Regions from separate parts of the Streptomyces sp. NPDC037273 genome, predicted to be linked through region 3. Evidence: riboswitches for the same ligand, from Rfam matches in the RefSeq annotation. Region 3 holds a riboswitch; each other region holds the start of a gene.
What was found. A riboswitch is a leader RNA that binds a small molecule or an ion and turns the genes downstream of it on or off. The one in region 3 is predicted to bind S-adenosylmethionine.
Positions count from the first base shown of each region.

Region 1 (6,108 bases), on a different contig from region 3:
CCCAGAACAGCCGGGCGTACGCGACCTCCGCGCCCGCCGGGATCACGACGTGGCCGGTGCTTGAGCCGTAGCCGGTGTCCCCGACGCCGCCCGCGTCGATGCGCCGCATCACGAAGGTGTTGTTGTTGTCGGACCCCTGGCCGCTCGCCGCCGACGCGCAGCGGGCGGCCAGGTCGGCGGGGGCGGTGGGACAGCCCATGACCGTGTTGCCGATGGTGGTGAAGTCGCCGTACAGCGACTCGTCGTACCGCTTTCCGAAGGGCTCGACCACGTCCGCGGAGGCCGGACCGGCCGCCGTGAACGCGAGCGAGCCCGCCGTGAGGCCGATGGCCGCCAGCACTCTGCCCAGGTGAAGTCGTCTGAAGCGCATAAAAGGGCAATGTAGGCAAAGAGGATCATCGTGGGGCGTTACGCCACGCGGTCGATCCGCTCCGCCGTGTACGTGGTGGCCGGGTACGCCTCCGCCCCCGCCCTCAGGCCACCTGGCGGCGCGCGTACTCCGCGATCTCGGCCATCGGAGGACGCTCCTCCGTGTCCACCGCGTACGTGCGCGGCTCGAAGCCCTTCTCGCCGCGCTCGAACTGGGTGAGACGCGGGCGGACCAGATGGCCCCGGGAGAGCCGCAGCTGCGCCGTCCGGTAGATCGCGGCCGCCATCCGGCCGAGCGCCTGCCCGTCCTGGTGCCGGTGCTTGCGCACCCCGACGTCCACCTGGGCGAGCGCGTCCAGGCCCACCGTGTGCAGCGCGTCGACGAGGAGCCCCAGCTCCACTCCGTAACCGACCGGGAACGGCAGCCGTTCGAGCAGCGAGCGGCGCGCCGCGTACTCCCCGCCCAGCGGCTGGACGAAGCCGGCCAGCTGCGGCCAGTGCAGGTTGAGCAGGGGGCGCGCCACCAGCTCGGTCACCCGCCCGCCCTGGCCTGGCGTGTCTCCGAACGGCCGGTCGTACATGGCCTTCACGAACTCGACGTCCGGGTCGGTGAGCAGCGGGCCGACGATCCCCGTGACGAAGTCCGCGGAGAAGTCCCGCAGGTCCGCGTCGACGAAACAGACGACGTCCCCGCTCGTCACCATCAGTGAGCGCCACAGGACCTCGCCCTTGCCGGGGACGGCCGGTATTCGGGGGAGTATCGCGTCGCGGGCGACGACCCGCGCGCCGGCCGCCGCGGCGACCTCCGCCGTGCGGTCGGTGGAGCCCGAGTCGATCACCACCAGCTCGTCGACCAGCGGCACCGCCTCCGTCATCAGCTCCCGCCGGATCACCGCGACGATGTCGCCGACGGTCGCCTCCTCGTTCAGCGCGGGCAGCACGACGCTGACCTTCGTATTGCGCTTGGCGGCGAGGATGCGCTCCAGCGGCCGGTCCGCCACAGACCAGGACCGCCGGTCCAGCCAGCGCTCCACCTCTTCCAGCACGTGATCTCCATCTCGCGGTACGGACGGCCCGTCCAAGCTCCGGGGCCTTCGGTTACAGTCTTGAACAACGCGGATGCCCGATGCACGTCGGGGTGCCGACCGCGTCGGAGTGCAGGAACGAAAGTCCACCGCACTTCACAATCGAATACCGCTCATCCAGAGGGGCAGAGGGAAACGGCCCGTTGAAGCCCCGGCAACCCTCCAGTCGGTTACTCGTCCTCCAGCGAGGCTCCCGGCTAGGGAAGGTGCCAAATCCGTCTCATGACGAAAAATTCGTCATGGGAAAGATGAGGAGAAAGGGCCTCGCCTCCATGGCTGTACAGACCGTCGCTTCCGCCACCACCGTCGACCTCGGTCCCGCGTCCGGGCTTTCCTGTCGCGAATGCGGTGAAGTCTTCCCGCTCGGCCCGATCTTCGCCTGCGAACTCTGTTTCGGACCGCTCGAAGTCGCGTACGACCTTCCCGCCGGTGACCCCGAGGCGCTGCGCAAGCGGATCGAGGCAGGACCCGCCAACATCTGGCGCTACGCCCCGCTGCTGCCCGTCCCGGCCGACGTCGCCGAGAAGCCGAACCTGAACCCCGGCTGGACCCCGCTCGTCAAGGCCGACAACCTCGCCCGCGAGCTCGGCGTCGCCCCCGGCAAGCTCTTCGTCAAGGACGACTCCGGCAACCCGACCCACTCCTTCAAGGACCGGGTCGTCGCGCAGGCCCTCGAAGCAGCCCGCGCCTTCGGCTTCACCACCCTCTCCTGCTCCTCCACCGGCAACCTGGCCGGCGCCGTCGGCGCCGCCGCCGCCCGCGCCGGCTTCCGCTCCTGCGTCTTCATCCCGCACGACCTGGAGCAGGGCAAGGTCGTCATGGCCGGCGTCTACGGCGGCGACCTGGTCGCCATCGAGGGCAACTACGACGACGTCAACCGCTTCTGCTCGGAGCTCATCGGCGACCCGCTCGGCGAGGGCTGGGGCTTCGTGAACGTCAACCTCCGCCCGTACTACGGCGAGGGCTCCAAGACGCTGGCGTACGAGATCTGCGAGCAGCTCGGCTGGGTCATCCCCGACCAGCTCGTCATCCCGATCGCCTCCGGCTCCCAGCTCACGAAGATCGACAAGGGTCTCCAGGAGCTCATCAAGCTGGGCCTCGTCGAGGACAAGCCGTACAAGATCTTCGGCGCCCAGGCCGAGGGCTGCTCCCCGGTCTCCGCCGCCTTCAAGGCCGGCCACGACGTGGTCCGCCCGCAGAAGCCGAACACGATCGCCAAGTCGCTCGCCATCGGCAACCCGGCGGACGGCCCCTACGTCCTCGACATCGCCCGCCGCACCGGCGGCGCCGTGGAGGACGTGAACGACGAGCAGGTGGTGGACGCCATCAAGCTGCTCGCGCGGACCGAGGGCATCTTCGCCGAGACCGCGGGCGGCGTGACCGTCGGCGTCACGCGCAAGCTCGTCGAGGCCGGTGTCATCGACCCGAACCTCACCACCGTCGTCCTCAACACCGGTGACGGGCTCAAGACCCTCGACGCGGTGGCCGACACCTCCGGTGCGACCGTCACCATCCGCCCGAGCCTCGACGCCTTCCGCGACGCCGGCCTGGCGCTCTGACACCCGCCCGCTCCCCCGGTTCCCCGAAAGGTTTCGACGACATGGCCGTGAACGTCCGCATCCCCACCATCCTCCGCACCTACACGGGCGGTCAGTCCGAGGTCCAGGCCGAGGGCGCGACCCTCGCCGAGGTCATCGCCGACCTGGAGAAGAACCACACGGGCATCGCCGCCCGCGTCCTGGACGACCAGGGCAAGCTGCGCCGCTTCGTCAACGTCTACGTGAACGACGACGACGTGCGCTTCGAGCAGGGTCTGGAGACGGCCACCCCGGCCGGCGCGGGCGTCTCGATCATCCCGGCCGTCGCCGGCGGCTGCTGACGCCTATCGCGTCCCGTCTTTCTCGAATTGCCCCTTCCGCGCCTATAAGCGGAAGGGGCAATTCTGCATGGTTGAGCGGGGTAGAGTTGGGGAAGTCCCCTCCGCTGCTCATGCCGGACGCATATGAGAAAGCGTCTTCGCGCGACAAGAAGCAGCCAAAGTGCCTGCGCGTTGTGTACGTTGTGCGCCTTTTGCCGGGCCCGACTTGCCCCGTCATCCAGGGGATTCTCCCCAATTCCCCTTTCCGTCGCGCCGAGAATTCTCGCTCGAATGACCTGTTGCAGAGGGCAGTTGGGCAGATACATTCAGCGGCGGTCGACGCGTTCCGGCGCAGGGTCTGACCCGGGTCCGCGAAGTGCGGTCCCGCGCAAGGGCCAGTAATAGGGGAGTTAGGCATGGCTCAGGGCACCGTCAAGTGGTTCAACGCGGAGAAGGGCTACGGCTTCATCGCGGTCGACGGTGGTGCGGATGTTTTCGTCCACTACAGCGCGATCCAGATGGATGGCTACCGCAGCCTCGAAGAGGGACAGCGAGTCGAGTTCGAGATCTCGCAGGGCCAGAAGGGTCCGCAGGCGGACATGGTCAAGCTCGCCGTCTGAGCGCGGCGCGATCGGCCACCGACGCAACGCCGTCGAGGGGTCCGCATCCCTGAGGGGATGCGGACCCCTCGCGCGTTCCCGGAAGGTTCACCAGGGGTTCGGCGGGCTTGGCGTGGAGGTGCCCGAAACCCGAGAGTCGCTTGCACTCTCCTAGGGCGAGTGCTAATCATTGGCGTTAGCACTCGGAAGGTGAGAGTGCTTACGAGGATCGGGCAGATGAGGCCCGCGGCCAGGTGGGGCAAGGAACCGCCGGGCACGCAGGCCGTCCGTCGCGGGCATCGGCGCGGTCCTGGAGCGTTATCCACCCCATGTCCGGGAGGACCACTTCACATGGCCAAGATCATCGCGTTCGACGAGGAGGCCCGGCGCGGTCTCGAGCGCGGCATGAACCAGCTCGCTGACGCCGTCAAGGTCACCCTCGGCCCCAAGGGCCGCAACGTCGTCCTCGAGAAGAAGTGGGGCGCCCCCACGATCACCAACGATGGTGTCTCCATCGCCAAGGAGATCGAGCTCGAGGACCCGTACGAGAAGATCGGCGCCGAGCTGGTCAAGGAAGTCGCCAAGAAGACGGACGACGTCGCCGGCGACGGTACGACCACCGCCACCGTCCTCGCCCAGGCGCTCGTCCGCGAGGGCCTGCGCAACGTGGCCGCCGGTGCCAACCCGATGGCCCTCAAGCGCGGTATCGAGAAGGCCGTCGAGGCCGTCTCCGGCGCCCTGCTCGAGCAGGCAAAGGATGTCGAGACCAAGGAGCAGATCGCTTCCACGGCCTCCATCTCCGCCGCCGACACCCAGATCGGCGAGCTCATCGCCGAGGCGATGGACAAGGTCGGCAAGGAAGGCGTCATCACCGTCGAGGAGTCCCAGACCTTCGGTCTGGAGCTGGAGCTCACCGAGGGTATGCGCTTCGACAAGGGCTACATCTCGGCGTACTTCGCCACCGACATGGAGCGCATGGAGGCGTCGCTCGACGACCCCTACCTCCTGATCGTCAACTCCAAGATCTCCTCCGTGAAGGACCTCCTTCCGCTCCTGGAGAAGGTCATGCAGTCGGGCAAGCCGCTGCTGATCATCGCCGAGGACGTCGAGGGCGAGGCCCTGTCGACCCTGGTCGTCAACAAGATCCGCGGCACCTTCAAGTCCGTCGCGGTCAAGGCCCCGGGCTTCGGCGACCGTCGCAAGGCCATGCTGAACGACATCGCCATCCTCACCGGCGGCACGGTCATCTCCGAGGAGGTCGGCCTCAAGCTGGAGAACGCGGGCCTCGACCTGCTGGGCCGCGCCCGCAAGGTCGTCATCACCAAGGACGAGACCACCATCGTCGACGGTGCCGGTGACAGCGAGCAGGTCGCCGGTCGCGTGAACCAGATCCGCGCCGAGATCGAGAACTCCGACTCGGACTACGACCGCGAGAAGCTCCAGGAGCGCCTCGCGAAGCTGGCCGGCGGCGTGGCCGTCATCAAGGCCGGTGCCGCGACCGAGGTCGAGCTCAAGGAGCGCAAGCACCGCATCGAGGACGCCGTTCGCAACGCGAAGGCGGCCGTCGAGGAGGGCATCGTCGCCGGCGGTGGCGTCGCCCTGCTCCAGGCGTCGAACGTCTTCGAGAAGCTCGAGGGCGACCTCTCGGGCGACGAGGCCACGGGCGCGCAGATCGTGAAGCTGGCCCTCGAGGCTCCGCTGAAGCAGATCGCCGTCAACGCCGGTCTCGAGGGTGGCGTCGTGGCGGAGAAGGTCCGCAACCTGCCCGTCGGCCACGGCCTGAACGCCGCGACCAACGAGTACGTCGACCTCATCGCCGAGGGCATCATCGACCCGGCGAAGGTCACGCGCTCCGCGCTGCAGAACGCCGCGTCGATCGCCGCGCTGTTCCTCACCACCGAGGCCGTCATCGCCGACAAGCCGGAGAAGGCGTCCGCGCCGGCCGGCGGCGGCATGCCGGGCGGTGACATGGACTTCTGATCCTCCGGGATCGGTGGTTCATCGCTGAACGCGACCGAGGGCGGCACTCCCATCAGGGGGTGCCGCCCTCGGGCGTTCGGCGGATGCTGGAAGAGGCGGTCACGGCAGAGGGCCGCGGGGCGGAGCCGTACGGAAGGGGCCGCGACCATGGTCACGCTGCTGACGACACCGGCCGACCGGGAGCTGGTCATCACCCGCACCTTCGACGCGCCGCCCG
Region 1 covers NZ_JBVJVO010000014.1:143,163-149,270, forward strand. The annotation lists gene ACZ7G1_RS30410 (DUF7927 domain-containing protein) at 1-370, opposite strand, end outside; gene ACZ7G1_RS30415 (glucosyl-3-phosphoglycerate synthase) at 474-1,415, opposite strand; SAM riboswitch class I at 1,565-1,709, shown strand; gene thrC (threonine synthase) at 1,703-3,013, shown strand; gene ACZ7G1_RS30425 (MoaD/ThiS family protein) at 3,055-3,333, shown strand; gene ACZ7G1_RS30430 (cold-shock protein) at 3,729-3,932, shown strand; gene groL (chaperonin GroEL) at 4,263-5,891, shown strand; gene ACZ7G1_RS30440 (SRPBCC family protein) at 6,039-6,108, shown strand, end outside.
Region 1: it holds a riboswitch for S-adenosylmethionine, as region 3 does, so the genes downstream of both, thrC (threonine synthase) here and ACZ7G1_RS04620 (IclR family transcriptional regulator) in region 3, are expected to answer to the same signal.

Region 2 (6,108 bases), on a different contig from region 3:
TCGAGGTCCACCAGCCGCTCAGCCAGGGCGAGCTGCACCGCCTCACCGCTCACGAGCAGTACGACGCCGCGGAGCTTCCGCCGGCCGTCGACGAGAATGGTGTGGAGCGCAAGGTCGGCGCCCTGGAGAAGCTCCGGGTCAAGCTCAACAAGGGCTACTACGGCGGCGACAGCCAGATCGCCAAGCCGACGGCCGAGGAGTACAAGGAGATCCAGAGCGGCCACGGCCACCACTGATCACCTCGACCTCCTGATCACCTTCTGAGGTCGCCACGGCGAGAGCCCCGTCCATTCGATGGACGGGGCTCTTTGCCGTCCCTCCGGCTCGATAGGGTGGGACCGTATCCGTCACGATCACCAGGAGCTGCCATGAGCGCTGCGACCCCCGCTGGAGGACCTACGTCGGCGGGCCGCTCCTGGCCCGTCCTGCTGAACGGCCTGCTCGAAGGCAAGGACCTCACGGCCGACGACACGGCCTGGGCGATGGACCTCATCATGAGCGGCGAGGCGACCGACGCCCAGATCGCCGGGTTCATGGTGGCGCTGCGGGCCAAGGGCGAGACCGTGCAGGAGATCGTCGGTCTCGTACGGACCATGTACGCGCACGCCAACGTCATCGAGGTGCCGGGCCGGGCCGTCGACATCGTCGGCACCGGCGGCGACGGCGCCAAGACGGTGAACATCTCCACGATGGCGTCGATCGTCGTCGCCGGCACCGGCACGAAGGTCGTCAAGCACGGCAACCGCGCCGCCTCCTCCGCCTCCGGCTCCTCCGACGTCCTGGAGAAGCTCGGCATCAACCTGAACCTCACCCCGCGGCGGGTCGCCGAGGTCGCCGAGGAAGCCGGCATCACCATCTGCTTCGCGGTGAAGTTCCACCCCTCGCTGCGGCACGTCGCCGCGGCCCGCGGCCAGCTCGGCATCCGGACCACCTTCAACGTCCTGGGCCCGCTGACCAATCCGGCCAACGTAGGGGCCCAGGCCGTCGGCGTCGCCGACCCGCGGATGGCGCCGATCGTGGCCGGAGTCCTCGCCGAGCGCGGCAACTCGTCGCTCGTCTTCCGCGGTGACGACGGCCTGGACGAGCTGACCACCACCGGCACCTCCCGGGTCTGGGTGGTCCGGGACGGCTCCGTCACCGAGGAGCGCTTCGACCCGCGGGACGTCGGCATCGACCTCGTACCGCTGGAGGCGCTGCGCGGCGCGGACGCCTCGTACAACGCCGATGTGGCGCGCCGGCTGCTCGCGGGGGAGACCGGCCCGGTCCGGGACGCGGTGCTGCTCAACGCCGCCGCGGCGCTGACCGCCTTCGAGCCCGGCTCGGGCACCCTCGCGGAGCAGCTGGCCGCGGGCATCGCGAAGGCCGCCGAGTCGATCGACTCCGGTGCCGCCCGGCACTCCCTCGAGCGCTGGATCGCCGCCAGCAACGCCTGATCCGCGCGCTTCACGCCGGCCCCGGTCCAGCATGCGGACCGGGGTCTTGCGTTTCGGCGATCATGTGGCAGGATCTTCGGCAGGTCATGAGTGACAGCTGTGAAGCCCCGGCTTGCTGTCCGGCAACCCTCCGTCCGTGGCGGGGTGCCCCGGGTGAAGACCAGGCCGTAGGCAGCGAGGTCTACGGCAAGCGCGGACCCCTCGACACACCAGGGGTCCTGGTCTCTCGAGGAGCGTTTTCCGTGAGCAAGCGAATGCGATAGGGCGACTCCGCCCCTACTTCACCCTCGGAACAGGGTCACTTCCGCGTACCCGCGTACGCCTTCGACGTACCCACGCCGTCTCCGAGGCATCACCCGTACCCCGCCGCACCCGGCCGCGTACGGGATCCACCGAAGCCATTCCGCACCGCCCGCCGGGAGATACCGCCATGTCCGCACGCCCGAACGCCGCCACCGTCGAGTCCGCCGCCGCCGAGTCCGCCGACCCCTGCTGCGCCGCCCCGCTGCCCGTCCTCGGCCGGGACGTGACCGTCCCGCTCGTCACCGGCGGCGAGGTGACCTACGCGGCGCTCGACTACGCGGCCAGCGCCCCGGCCCTCCAGCGGGTGTGGGACGACGTCGCCGCGTACGCCCCGTACTACGGCAGCGTCCACCGCGGCGCCGGCTACCTCTCCCAGCTCTCCACCGACCTCTTCGAGAACAGCCGGGTCACCGTCGCCGAGTTCCTCGACTGCCGGCCCGACGACCAGGTCGTCTTCACCCGCTCCACCACCGACTCGCTCAACCTGCTCGCCCGGACCATCCCCGCCGACTGCGAGGTCTTCGTCTTCGAGACCGAGCACCACGCCTCGCTGCTGCCCTGGCAGGACGCCCGCGTCAGCTACCTCAACGCGCCCCGCACCCCCGCCCAGGCCGTCGAGACCCTGGAGCGCGCCCTCGCCGACCGTGACCCCTACGGCCCGGCCCTCGTCTGCGTCACCGGCGCCTCGAACGTCACCGGAGAGCTCTGGCCGGTGAAGGAGCTCGCCGCCGCCGCGCACGCCCACGGCGCCCGGATCGTCCTCGACGCCGCCCAGCTCGCGCCCCACCACCCCGTCTCCGTCAAGGAGTTGGACGTCGACTGGGTCGCCTTCTCCGGGCACAAGCTGTACGCGCCCTTCGGTTCCGGCGTCCTCGCCGGCCGCGCCGACTGGCTCCAGGACGCCGAGCCCTACCTCGCGGGCGGCGGCGCCTCCCGCAAGGTGGCCCGCCGCGCCGACGGCGGCGTGGACGTCGAGTGGCACACCACCGCGGCCCGCCACGAGGCCGGCTCCCCGAACGTCATCGGCGTCTACTCCATCGCCTCCGCCTGCAAGGCGCTCACCGAGGCCGGCTTCGACCAGCTCGTCGCCCGCGAGCAGCACCTCATCGACACGGTCCGCGCCGGTCTCGCCGAGGTCCCGGAGGTGCGCGTGCTCTCCCTCTTCGGCGACGACGCGCCCCGCGTCGGCGTCATCTCCTTCGTCGTCGAGGGCTGGAACAGCTCCCACTTCGCCGCCGCGCTCTCCGCCGAGTACGGCATCGGCGTCCGCGACGGCCTCTTCTGCGCCCACCCGCTGGTCCGCACCCTGCTCGGCAGCGACCCGCAGGACGTCGGCGAGTGCGGCGCCCCCGAGGCGGCCCCGGGGGAGCGCTCGCTCAACGCCATCCGGGTGAGCTTCGGCGCCGGTACGCCGGACGAGCACGTGGAGCGGTTCGTCAGCGCCGTGAAGGAGCTCGTCCGGGACGGCGCGCAGTGGAAGTACCGCACCGAGGACGGCCGCTGCGTCCCGGACCGCGGCTGATTGGTCACTCGTACGGGTGAAGGGGGCCTCCCGGACGGGAGGCCCCCTTCATATGTCCGGCGGTCCGGGTCTCAGGACTCCAGGCCGATGGCGAAGGCCGCCTCCAGGTCGTGCTGGGAGTACGTACGGAAGGCCACGTGCGTGTCGGTGGCCTCGACGCCCGGGATCTTGCTGATGCGACCGGGGATCACGTCCGCCAGGTCGTCGTGGCGGGGCACCCGGACCATCGCGATGAGGTCGTACGTGCCGGTCACCGAGAAGACCTCGCTGACGCTGTCGAGCGCGGCGATCGACTCGGCGATCTCGGGGATCCGGTCCACGCTGGTCTTGATGAGCACGATCGCGGTGATCACGGCTGGCTATCTCCCTCGGTCGCCGCGGCTGGTGCCTTCACTCTATCCCCACCCCGGTAGCACCCCCAGGCGTAGAGGAAGCCGACCGAGAAGCCCACCACGTGGGCCAGGTAGGCGACGCCGGGGCCCGGCCCCGCCGCGCGCGCGGCCAGCCACTGGAGCACGAACCAGAAGATCAGCACGATCCAGGCGGGGAAGCGCAGCGGAAGGAAGAGGAGGAAGGGGAAGAGGCTGGTCACCCGGGCGCGCGGGAAGAGGAAGAGGAAGGCCCCGAGCACCGCCGAGATCGCCCCCGACGCCCCGACCAGGGTCTGCTCGCTCTCCGCGTGCGCCACCGCGTACCCGAGCAGCGCCAGATAGCCGGTGCCCAGGTAGAAGACGGCGAAGCCGGCCGGGCCCATGCGCTCCTCGACCATCGCCCCGAAGACGTACAGGAAGAGCATGTTGCCGAGCAGGTGCAGCCAGCTGCCGTGGACGAAGAGCGCGGTCAGCGGGGTGATGAGGGCGTGCGGCTCGCCGCTCGTCAGCTCGGCGGGGACGACGCCCCAGCGGCGGAAGTACGCGCCCTGCGCGGCGAGCAGCGCGTCCCCGGAGCCGTACACCGGATTGACCCCGGAGACGGGACTGACCAGGAAGAGGAGACCGCAGGCGGCGATCAGTCCGTAGGTCACCGTGGGCCCCTTGCGCGCGCCACGCCAGGCGCCGCGGGCCGCTCCTCGCCAGTCGATCATGGACAGATCATGGCGTACCGGGGCCGAACTGGACAGAGTGCCTCGCCGTGCCCCGGGGTACCGGGGAGGCCGTAGGGTTACGGGCACGACGACCGCAGTTCGACGGCGCACCGCGGCTCCCGCACCTGGTACGACACGACAGGAAGAAGGACGGACCGATGACGACGGTTCCCCTGCCGACCGATGAGACCCGCTGGCGCTGCACCCTCTGCGGCAACCTGACCCGCTTCGACGTGACGCGCTCCTCGAAGGTCGTGGAGTACGTCCATCTGGACCTCGCGGGAGACCCGACGGTCGAGGAGCGTCAGGTGGTCAGTGAGACCATCGAGTCGGTCCGCTGCCGCTGGTGCAACGCGGTGGACCAGATCGAACTGGTGGACAGGCCGGGCACCGCCTCCTGAGGGCTGGTGCGGACGACATAGGGGTGACGGATCGTGGAGCAGCCCGCGCACGGTGGAGAGCCGGCCGGCGCGGCAGGTGACGCTGCCGAGACGCTCGACCACCCACTGCCGGAGGGCGTACGGCGGCGGGTCGTCGCGCTGGTCGCCGACGCCTTCGGCGGACTGACCGTCGCGGAGCTCCCCGCACCCCTGCGGCAGTACGCCCGCTTCACGGCGAGCCGGCGGGCCAAGTTCGCCGGCAACGCGATGGCGGCCGCCCTGGAGAGCGACCCGCTGTTCCGGCAGCGGATCGGCGAGCGGTTCAAGCAGGGCCAGCCCGAGCTGGCCGGCGCCGTGGAGACCGGCACCCCGCCCGCCGCCGCCGACCCCGTCGACGTGGCCGCCGCCGCCTATGTGCTGCGCCCGCCCGGCTGGGTCAAGCTCGTGGCCGCCGCGGGCGAGGAGGCCCAGCGGGTCGACGCCGAGCGTGCCGACGAGGCGGGCCGGCGGGAGCTGGAGCGGCTGCGCGAGGAGCTGCACGCCGCCAAGGACCGCTCCCGGGGCGAGACCGAGCAGCTGCGCCACGACCTCGAAGCGGCCCGCAAGGAAGCGGAATCGCTTCACCGCAAGCTGCGCAGCGCCCAGAGCGACGTGAAGCGCGGCGAGGCGGCGCTCCGGCGCGCCCAGGGCGAGATCGACGCCGTACGCGCGGAGGGGGCGGCCCAGCTGTCCTCCGCGGAGAGCGAGAACCGGCGGCTCAAGGCGCGGCTCGGCGAGGTCGAGGCCGCCCTGGAGGCGAGCCGGCGGACCGCCCGCGAGGGACGCTCGGTCGAGGACATGCGACTGCGGCTGCTCCTGGACACCGTCCTCGACGCGGCCCAGGGCCTGCGCCGCGAACTCGCCCTGCCGCCGGTCTCGGTGCACCCGGCGGACACGGTCGACGCGGTGGAGCCGGGGCGGATGTCCCCGAAGGACATCGCGGCGCGGGCGCTCTCCGAGACCGACCCGGCGCTGCTCGACCAGCTCCTCGCGCTGCCGCAGGCGCATCTGGTCGTCGACGGCTACAACGTCACCAAGACCGGTTATCCGACCATGCCGTTGGAGAAGCAGCGGCTGCGGCTGCTCGGCGGCCTCTCGGCCCTCGCGGCCCGCTCGGGCGCCGAGGTCACCTGCGTCTTCGACGGGGCGGAGCTGGCGGCGCCGGTGCTGCTCGCGCCGCCGCGCGGGGTGCGGGTGCTGTTCTCCAAGCCCGGCGTCACGGCGGACGAGTTGATCCGTCAGCTGGTGCGGGCGGAGCCGCCGGGGCGGCCGGTCGTGGTGGTCTCCACGGACCGCGAGGTGGCCGACGGGGTCGCGAAGGCGGGGGCGAGGCCGGTGGCGTCCGTC
Region 2 covers NZ_JBVJVO010000002.1:342,087-348,194, reverse strand. The annotation lists gene qcrB (cytochrome bc1 complex cytochrome b subunit) at 1-236, shown strand, start outside; gene trpD (anthranilate phosphoribosyltransferase) at 369-1,433, shown strand; SAM riboswitch class IV at 1,516-1,632, shown strand; gene ACZ7G1_RS06755 (aminotransferase class V-fold PLP-dependent enzyme) at 1,864-3,258, shown strand; gene ACZ7G1_RS06750 (Lrp/AsnC family transcriptional regulator) at 3,330-3,611, opposite strand; gene ACZ7G1_RS06745 (rhomboid family intramembrane serine protease) at 3,608-4,342, opposite strand; gene ACZ7G1_RS06740 (hypothetical protein) at 4,501-4,743, shown strand; gene ACZ7G1_RS06735 (NYN domain-containing protein) at 4,777-6,108, shown strand, end outside.
Region 2: it holds a riboswitch for S-adenosylmethionine, as region 3 does, so the genes downstream of both, ACZ7G1_RS06755 (aminotransferase class V-fold PLP-dependent enzyme) here and ACZ7G1_RS04620 (IclR family transcriptional regulator) in region 3, are expected to answer to the same signal.

Region 3 (6,108 bases):
TCGAGCACGTCGAGGACGCCCTGGAGGAACACGGCTACCGCCTCCTCCTGTGCACCACACGCTTCGACGGGGAGCGCGCCCAACGCCACCTGGCCGGCCTGACCAGCCGTTCCGTCGACGCCCTCCTCATCGCCGGCGACCAGGGCCTCACCGATCACCTTCCGGGCCTCGCGGGCGCCCGGTTCCCCGTCGTGCTCTGCGCGTGGGAGGCCGCGCTCCCACCCGGCTTCCCCGTGGTCACCATCGACTACGAGTACGGCGGCCACCTCGCCGGCCGCCACCTCCGCGACCTCGGCCACGAGCACGTGGCCGTCCTCTCCAGCCCCGCCCACGGCGTTCGCGTCGCCGGCTTCCGGCGCGCCTTCGCCGAGGACGGCATCCCGGTACCCGACGAAGCCGTCCACCTCGCCACGGACCCCACCTTCCGCAGCGGCCTCGCCGCCGCCACCGAAGCCCTCCGCTCCGCCCCCGCCACGACGGCCCTCTTCGCCACCCACGACCTCCTCGCGGCCGCCGCCGTCGAGGCCGCCCGGACCCTCGGGCGCTCCATCCCCGACGACCTCTCCGTCGTCGCCCACGACGAGACCCCCGCGGGCCCGCTGCCCCACTCCCCCCTCACCGGAGTGGCACTCCCCAAACAGGACATGGCCCGCCAGGCGGTCGAGGTCGCCCTCGCCGCCATCTCCTCCCCGCACTCCCCCACGCCCCGGCCTCGGCTCCTGCGGCCGGAACTGGTGCCTGGAGGGAGCTCGGCCAAGGTCAGGTGACCGCCACGACGGCCCGTGGGCGAGCCGCGGCCTACTGCTCCGTCTGCGTGGACTCGGGGACCGAGACCGTCCCCTGCGCCACCGCGCACAGGGTCTCCGCTCCCGCGCCGTCCACGACCGACAGGTCGCAGCGGCACACGACGCGAGACCGGCCCGCGCGGATGACGCGGGCGTGCGCCCGGAGCAAGGTGCCGTCGGCGGGGCGAAGGTAGTCGATGGTGAAGCCGGCGGTGAGCAGCCGCGGGCCGACGACGGTGCCTGCGGCGAAGGTGAGCGTGTTGTCCGCCGCGTAGGCGAGGACGCCGCCGTGCAGGAAGCCGTTCTGCTGGCGCAGCTCGTCGCGGATGTCGATCTCCAGCGTCGCCTCGCCGTCCCCGAAGGCCGTGAGGCGGGCGCCGAGCAGGTCACTGAACGGCTGGGCGGCCAGTACCTTGCGAGCGAGCATCAGGTCCGCAGCGTCCGTCATGTGTCGTCTCGCCTTCCGTCGTCATCTCCCCGGGCGGATGGAGCGCCACCATGACCGGTCACCCACGGGCGGCACCACCCACCGGGCACCCAGGCCTCGCCGCATCCGTCACGTCGCGCGACCGCTCCCCCGCCGTCTCGTCTCCGAAAGCTAGCATCGCACGCAACCTTCGCCCCTCAGGGGCCATTTGACGTCGGTCCGGGCTACCGGCCGCAGGCCCGGTTGGGAAATCGTTGGCAAGCAGCGCCGGGAGTCTTGTATGGTTCCTCGCGAATCATCCAGAGGGGTGGAGGGACCGGCCCTACGAAGCCCCGGCAACTTCCCGTTTCGACTCGGCGCTCAATGTTCGCGTCGTGGCGTCGGGATCAGTGCCAACTCCGGCCTGCGCCAACGTGGCGTGGGAAAAGATGAGGAGACATGGTGCTCTCTGTGCTGTCCTTCGCCCCGGCTCTGACCCTTCCGGGCTTTTCGCGTACCCCTTTCATGATCACCGCGACGTATATGTCGGCCGTTTCGGCCCTCTCCCGCTGATCATCCCTGCCCCCTCTTGGGCGAGGTCGCCGCGATGCGCAGGTCGCGGTCCGAGACTGGAGTACCTCTTTCATGGACATTTCGGATATTTCTAGTGGTGTCGGCGTCCTCGACAAGGCGGCGGTCATCCTCGACGCGCTCGCGGCGGGCCCGGCCAACCTGGCGGGACTGGTCAGCGCCACCGGCTTGGCCCGGCCCACGGCCCACCGGCTCGCGCTCGCGCTCGAACGCCACCGCCTGGTGGCCAGGGACTTGCAGGGCCGTTTCGTCCTCGGCCCCCGACTCCGGGAGCTCTCGGCCGCCGCGGGCGAGGACTGCCTGCTGACCGCGGCCGGGCCGGTCCTCACCTCGCTTCGGGACAGCACCGGCGAGACCGCGCAGCTCTACCGGCGCCAGGGCGAGGTACGCGTCTGCGTCGCCACCGCCGAGCGGACCGCCGGCCTGCGCGACCTCGTGCCGGTGGGTTCCGCGCTGTCCATGAAGGCGGGCTCCGCCGCCCAGGTCCTGCTGGCCTGGGAGGAACCCGAGCGCTTCTACCAAGGCCTGCAGGGCGCTCGCTTCACGGCCACCACCCTCAGCGGTGTACGGCGCCGAGGCTGGGCCCAGTCCATCGGCGAGCGCGAGCCCGGTACGGCTTCGGTCTCCGCACCGGTCCGCGACCCTTCCGACCGCGTCGTCGCCGCCGTCACCCTGACCGGCCCCGTCCAGCGCCTCAGCCGGCACCCCGGCGCCCGGCTCGCGCAGGCCGCCGTCGCCGCGGCCGCCCGCCTTACTCAGGCCGTCGTCCACGCCTGAGCCGGGCAGCACCCGCACCCCGGCTGTCGTCCACGCCTGAGCCAAGGAACACCACGCCCGGGCCGCCGTCCACGCCTGAGCCAGGCAACACCACACCCGGGCCGCCGTCCGCGCCTGGCCCAGGCAACACCACACCCAGGCCGCCGTCCACGCCTGAGTCAGGGAACACCACACCCGGGCCGACCGGGCAGGCGCGGGCGCGCACCGCCGAGGGCTCCCCGGCCGATCACCGCCGCGACCGGCCCCCGGCGGTACGGGCGTTCGCCGATCACTGCCGCGACCGGCCCCCGGCAGTACGGGCGTTCGCGGTCACCTGTCGACCGCTTCGGTCACGTGCCGCCACCCGTCCAGATCCGCGAGGCGCGCATCCAGGGCGGCGCGCATGCCCTTGGCGCCGGAGGTGCCGAGGGCCAGGCGGAGCGGAGGGTTGGGGCTGTCGACCGCGGTCCGGATGCCGGCGGCGATGCGCGACGCGGAGGCGAAGGCGGACTCCGGCATCTCACCGATGCCCTTGTGGACCTCGCGGACGGTCCCGTCGTAGTCGGCCAGGCCGGTGGCGACGTCGAGGTTGGCCAGGAAGGAGGTCGCGGTGAATCCGGGCTGGATGACCGTGACCTTGATGCCGAGCGGTGCGACTTCGGCGGCGAGCGCGTCCGAAAGGCCCTCGACCGCGTACTTGGTCGCGGCCAGCAGCCCGACGCCGGGATGGGCGGACTGCCCGTAGACGGACGAGCCCTGGAGGATGTGCCCGGACCGCTGGGCGCGGAGCACCGGCAACGTCGCGCGCAGCACGTTGAGCACTCCGAAGACGTTGGTGTCGAACACGGCACGAGCCTGCTCGTCGGAGGCCTCCTCGACGGCTCCGAACAGTCCGTAGCCGGCGTTGTTGGCCACGACGTCGATGCGGCCGAACCGTGCGAGCGCGCGCTGGACCGCGTCGCGGACCGCCCGCTCGTCACGCACGTCCGTCGGGATCAGGAGCAGGCGCTCGGCGTGCGTCTCGGTCAGTTCCTCCAGGGACGCGGTGTCGCGGGCGAGCGCCGCGACGACGCCGCCGCTCTCGAGCGCCTGGACCACGAGTTCGCGGCCGATGCCGGACGTCGCGCCGGTGATGAGCCAGGTGCGGGGATGGGTCTGCTGGTTGAGTTCCTCGTTCATGTTGCGACCGTAAGGAGTTAGCTCGCAACACGTCAAGCCCATCGAGACCGTTCGTTGCCCGCTAGACCGATTAGCACCTATCCACTGAGGTAGGCTGAGGGCATGAGCACTGCGGCAGCCGGATCCCCCAAGAACAGCCCGCGCACCGTCACGCCAGCGGTGGCGACCGTGCTCGCGTTCGTGAACACGCGCGCGGACGGATCGGGCCGGCAGGAGCTGTTCGAGGACGGCGACTCCTTCGCGGCATGGCTGGCGCGGTACGACGAGTTCGGCGCGGGCGAAGCCGCGGCCACCGACGCCGACGCCGCGGCGGCACGCGAACTGCGCGACGCTCTGGTGACCCTGCTGCTCGCGCACTCGGGCGACGAGGAGAGCCAGGGTGAGCCCTTGCGGCGCGCCGAGCGCCACCTGCGGCGCGCGGGTTCGCTCTACCCGCTGGCGACGGTGATCACGGCCGGCGGCGTCGAGCTGGCATCACCTCAGGCGGGAGTGGAGCGCGCGTTCGGAACCGTACTGGCCGCGGTGACGACCTTCGCCCAGAGCAGCGACTGGGGACGCGTCAAAGCCTGCCGCAACCCCCCGTGCCACTTCGGCTTCTTCGACCGCAGCCGCAACGGCGGCGGCCTCTACTGCAGCCCCGGCTGCGGCTCCCAGGTCTCCATGCGCAACTACCGCCACCGTCAGCGCGAGGAAGGCCGGACACCGCCCCAGGTGTGAGGGCGCACGACCTCATCGATCTACGACTCGTCGAACGTCCAGCTCAGCGCCACTTGCCCCGCCTCCGAGACACCCCCAGCGCGGCGATACGTCGCAAGCGCCGCCGCGTTGTCCTCATCCGTGATCGTCCACGCGCCGTAGCAGCCCCGCTCGCGTGACAGATCCGCGAGCGCCGAGACCAGAGCGCCGCCCACACCACGCCCACGGAACGCCTCGTCGACGCCCAACTCGTACAGGAACATCTCCGTACCCTTGTCCGGGTGTGTCATCTCGACACCCGTGACCATCCCCGCCGGGGCGCCGTCCACATAGGCGATCAGAAGATGATGCCGCTCATCCGCGAGGAACCGTTCGGTCGCCTCCCGCACAGGCGCGGAGTCGAAGAGATGCCCGGCGGCGTCGACCGCCTCGACCTGAGTGATGCGACGGATCTCCATACGGCGATGCTGACAGGTCTCGTCGTCAAGCGTCGGCCCATTACGCGCCGGCGCGGACCAGACCCGTCTCGTAGGCGAGGATCACCAGTTGGGCGCGGTCGCGGACGTCGAGTTTGGCGATCGCGCGGGTGACGTGCGTCTTGGCGGTGAGGGGGCTGATGAAGAGCCGGGCGGCGATCTGGTCGTTGGAGAGGCCGGTCGCTATCAGGCGGGTGACCTCGAGTTCCCGCGCGGTGAGTACGGAGAGCCGCTCGGCGGTGTCGGTGGGGGCCGCCGGGAGGTGGGCGAACTGCTCGATCACGCGTCGTGTCACGCCCGGCGAGAGCAGTGCGTCGCCGGCCGCGACCGCCCGGACGGCCTGGCGCAGGTCGTCCGGTTCGATCTCCTTGGTGAGGAACCCGCTCGCGCCCGCGCGCAGGGCCGCGAAGACGTACTCGTCGGTCTCGAAGGTGGTGAGGACGATGACCCGGCAGCCCGCCAGTTCGGGATCCCCGACGATCGTCCGGGTGGCGGTGAGACCGTCCGTGCCCGGCATCCGTATGTCCATGAGGACGACGTCGGGGTGAAGCGCGCGGGCGGCACGGACAGCCTCGTCCCCCGTACCCGCCTCGCCGACGACCTCGATGTCCTCCGCCCGGGCCAGGAGGCTGCTGAATCCGGCCCGTACCAGGGCTTGGTCGTCGGCCAGGAGCACCTTGATCGTCATGGGTGGAAGCCTGACACAGGGATCACGGCCCGCACGACCCAGCCGCCGCCCTCGCCGTGCGCCCCGGCGGAGAACTCGCCGCCGAGCGCCCGAACCCGTTCTTCCATGCCGCGCACACCGTGCCCGGTCACCCCCGATGCCCGCGCCGCTGTCCTGCCGTCGTCGGTGACGCTCACCACCACCCGCCCTTCCCCGAGCCGCACGGACACGTCGGCGTTCGAAGCCGCCGCGTGACGGACGGTGTTGGTGAGCGCCTCCTGGACGATCCGGTGGACGGCGAGCGAGACCGGCGCGGGTACGGAGCTCAGATCACCGGCGGTCTCCAGCCCGATGGCCAACTCCGCCGACCGCATCCGCTCGACGAGCGCGGCCACCTCCGGCACCCCGGCCACGGGCTGCTCCGGGTCCTCCCCCGGCGCGCGCAGCACGTGGACGAGCGCCCGGAGGTCCCGTACGGCCTCGGTACGGACCTGCTGGGCGGTCGTGAGCGCGGCCCGCGCCTGCTGCGGCGAGTCCTCCAGAGCCTCAGCC
Region 3 covers NZ_JBVJVO010000001.1:1,024,002-1,030,109, reverse strand. The annotation lists gene ACZ7G1_RS04630 (LacI family DNA-binding transcriptional regulator) at 1-767, shown strand, start outside; gene ACZ7G1_RS04625 (PaaI family thioesterase) at 799-1,233, opposite strand; SAM riboswitch class I at 1,505-1,647, shown strand; gene ACZ7G1_RS04620 (IclR family transcriptional regulator) at 1,837-2,559, shown strand; gene ACZ7G1_RS04615 (SDR family NAD(P)-dependent oxidoreductase) at 2,869-3,717, opposite strand; gene ACZ7G1_RS04610 (CGNR zinc finger domain-containing protein) at 3,820-4,434, shown strand; gene ACZ7G1_RS04605 (GNAT family N-acetyltransferase) at 4,455-4,871, opposite strand; gene ACZ7G1_RS04600 (response regulator transcription factor) at 4,912-5,577, opposite strand; gene ACZ7G1_RS04595 (sensor histidine kinase) at 5,574-6,108, opposite strand, start outside.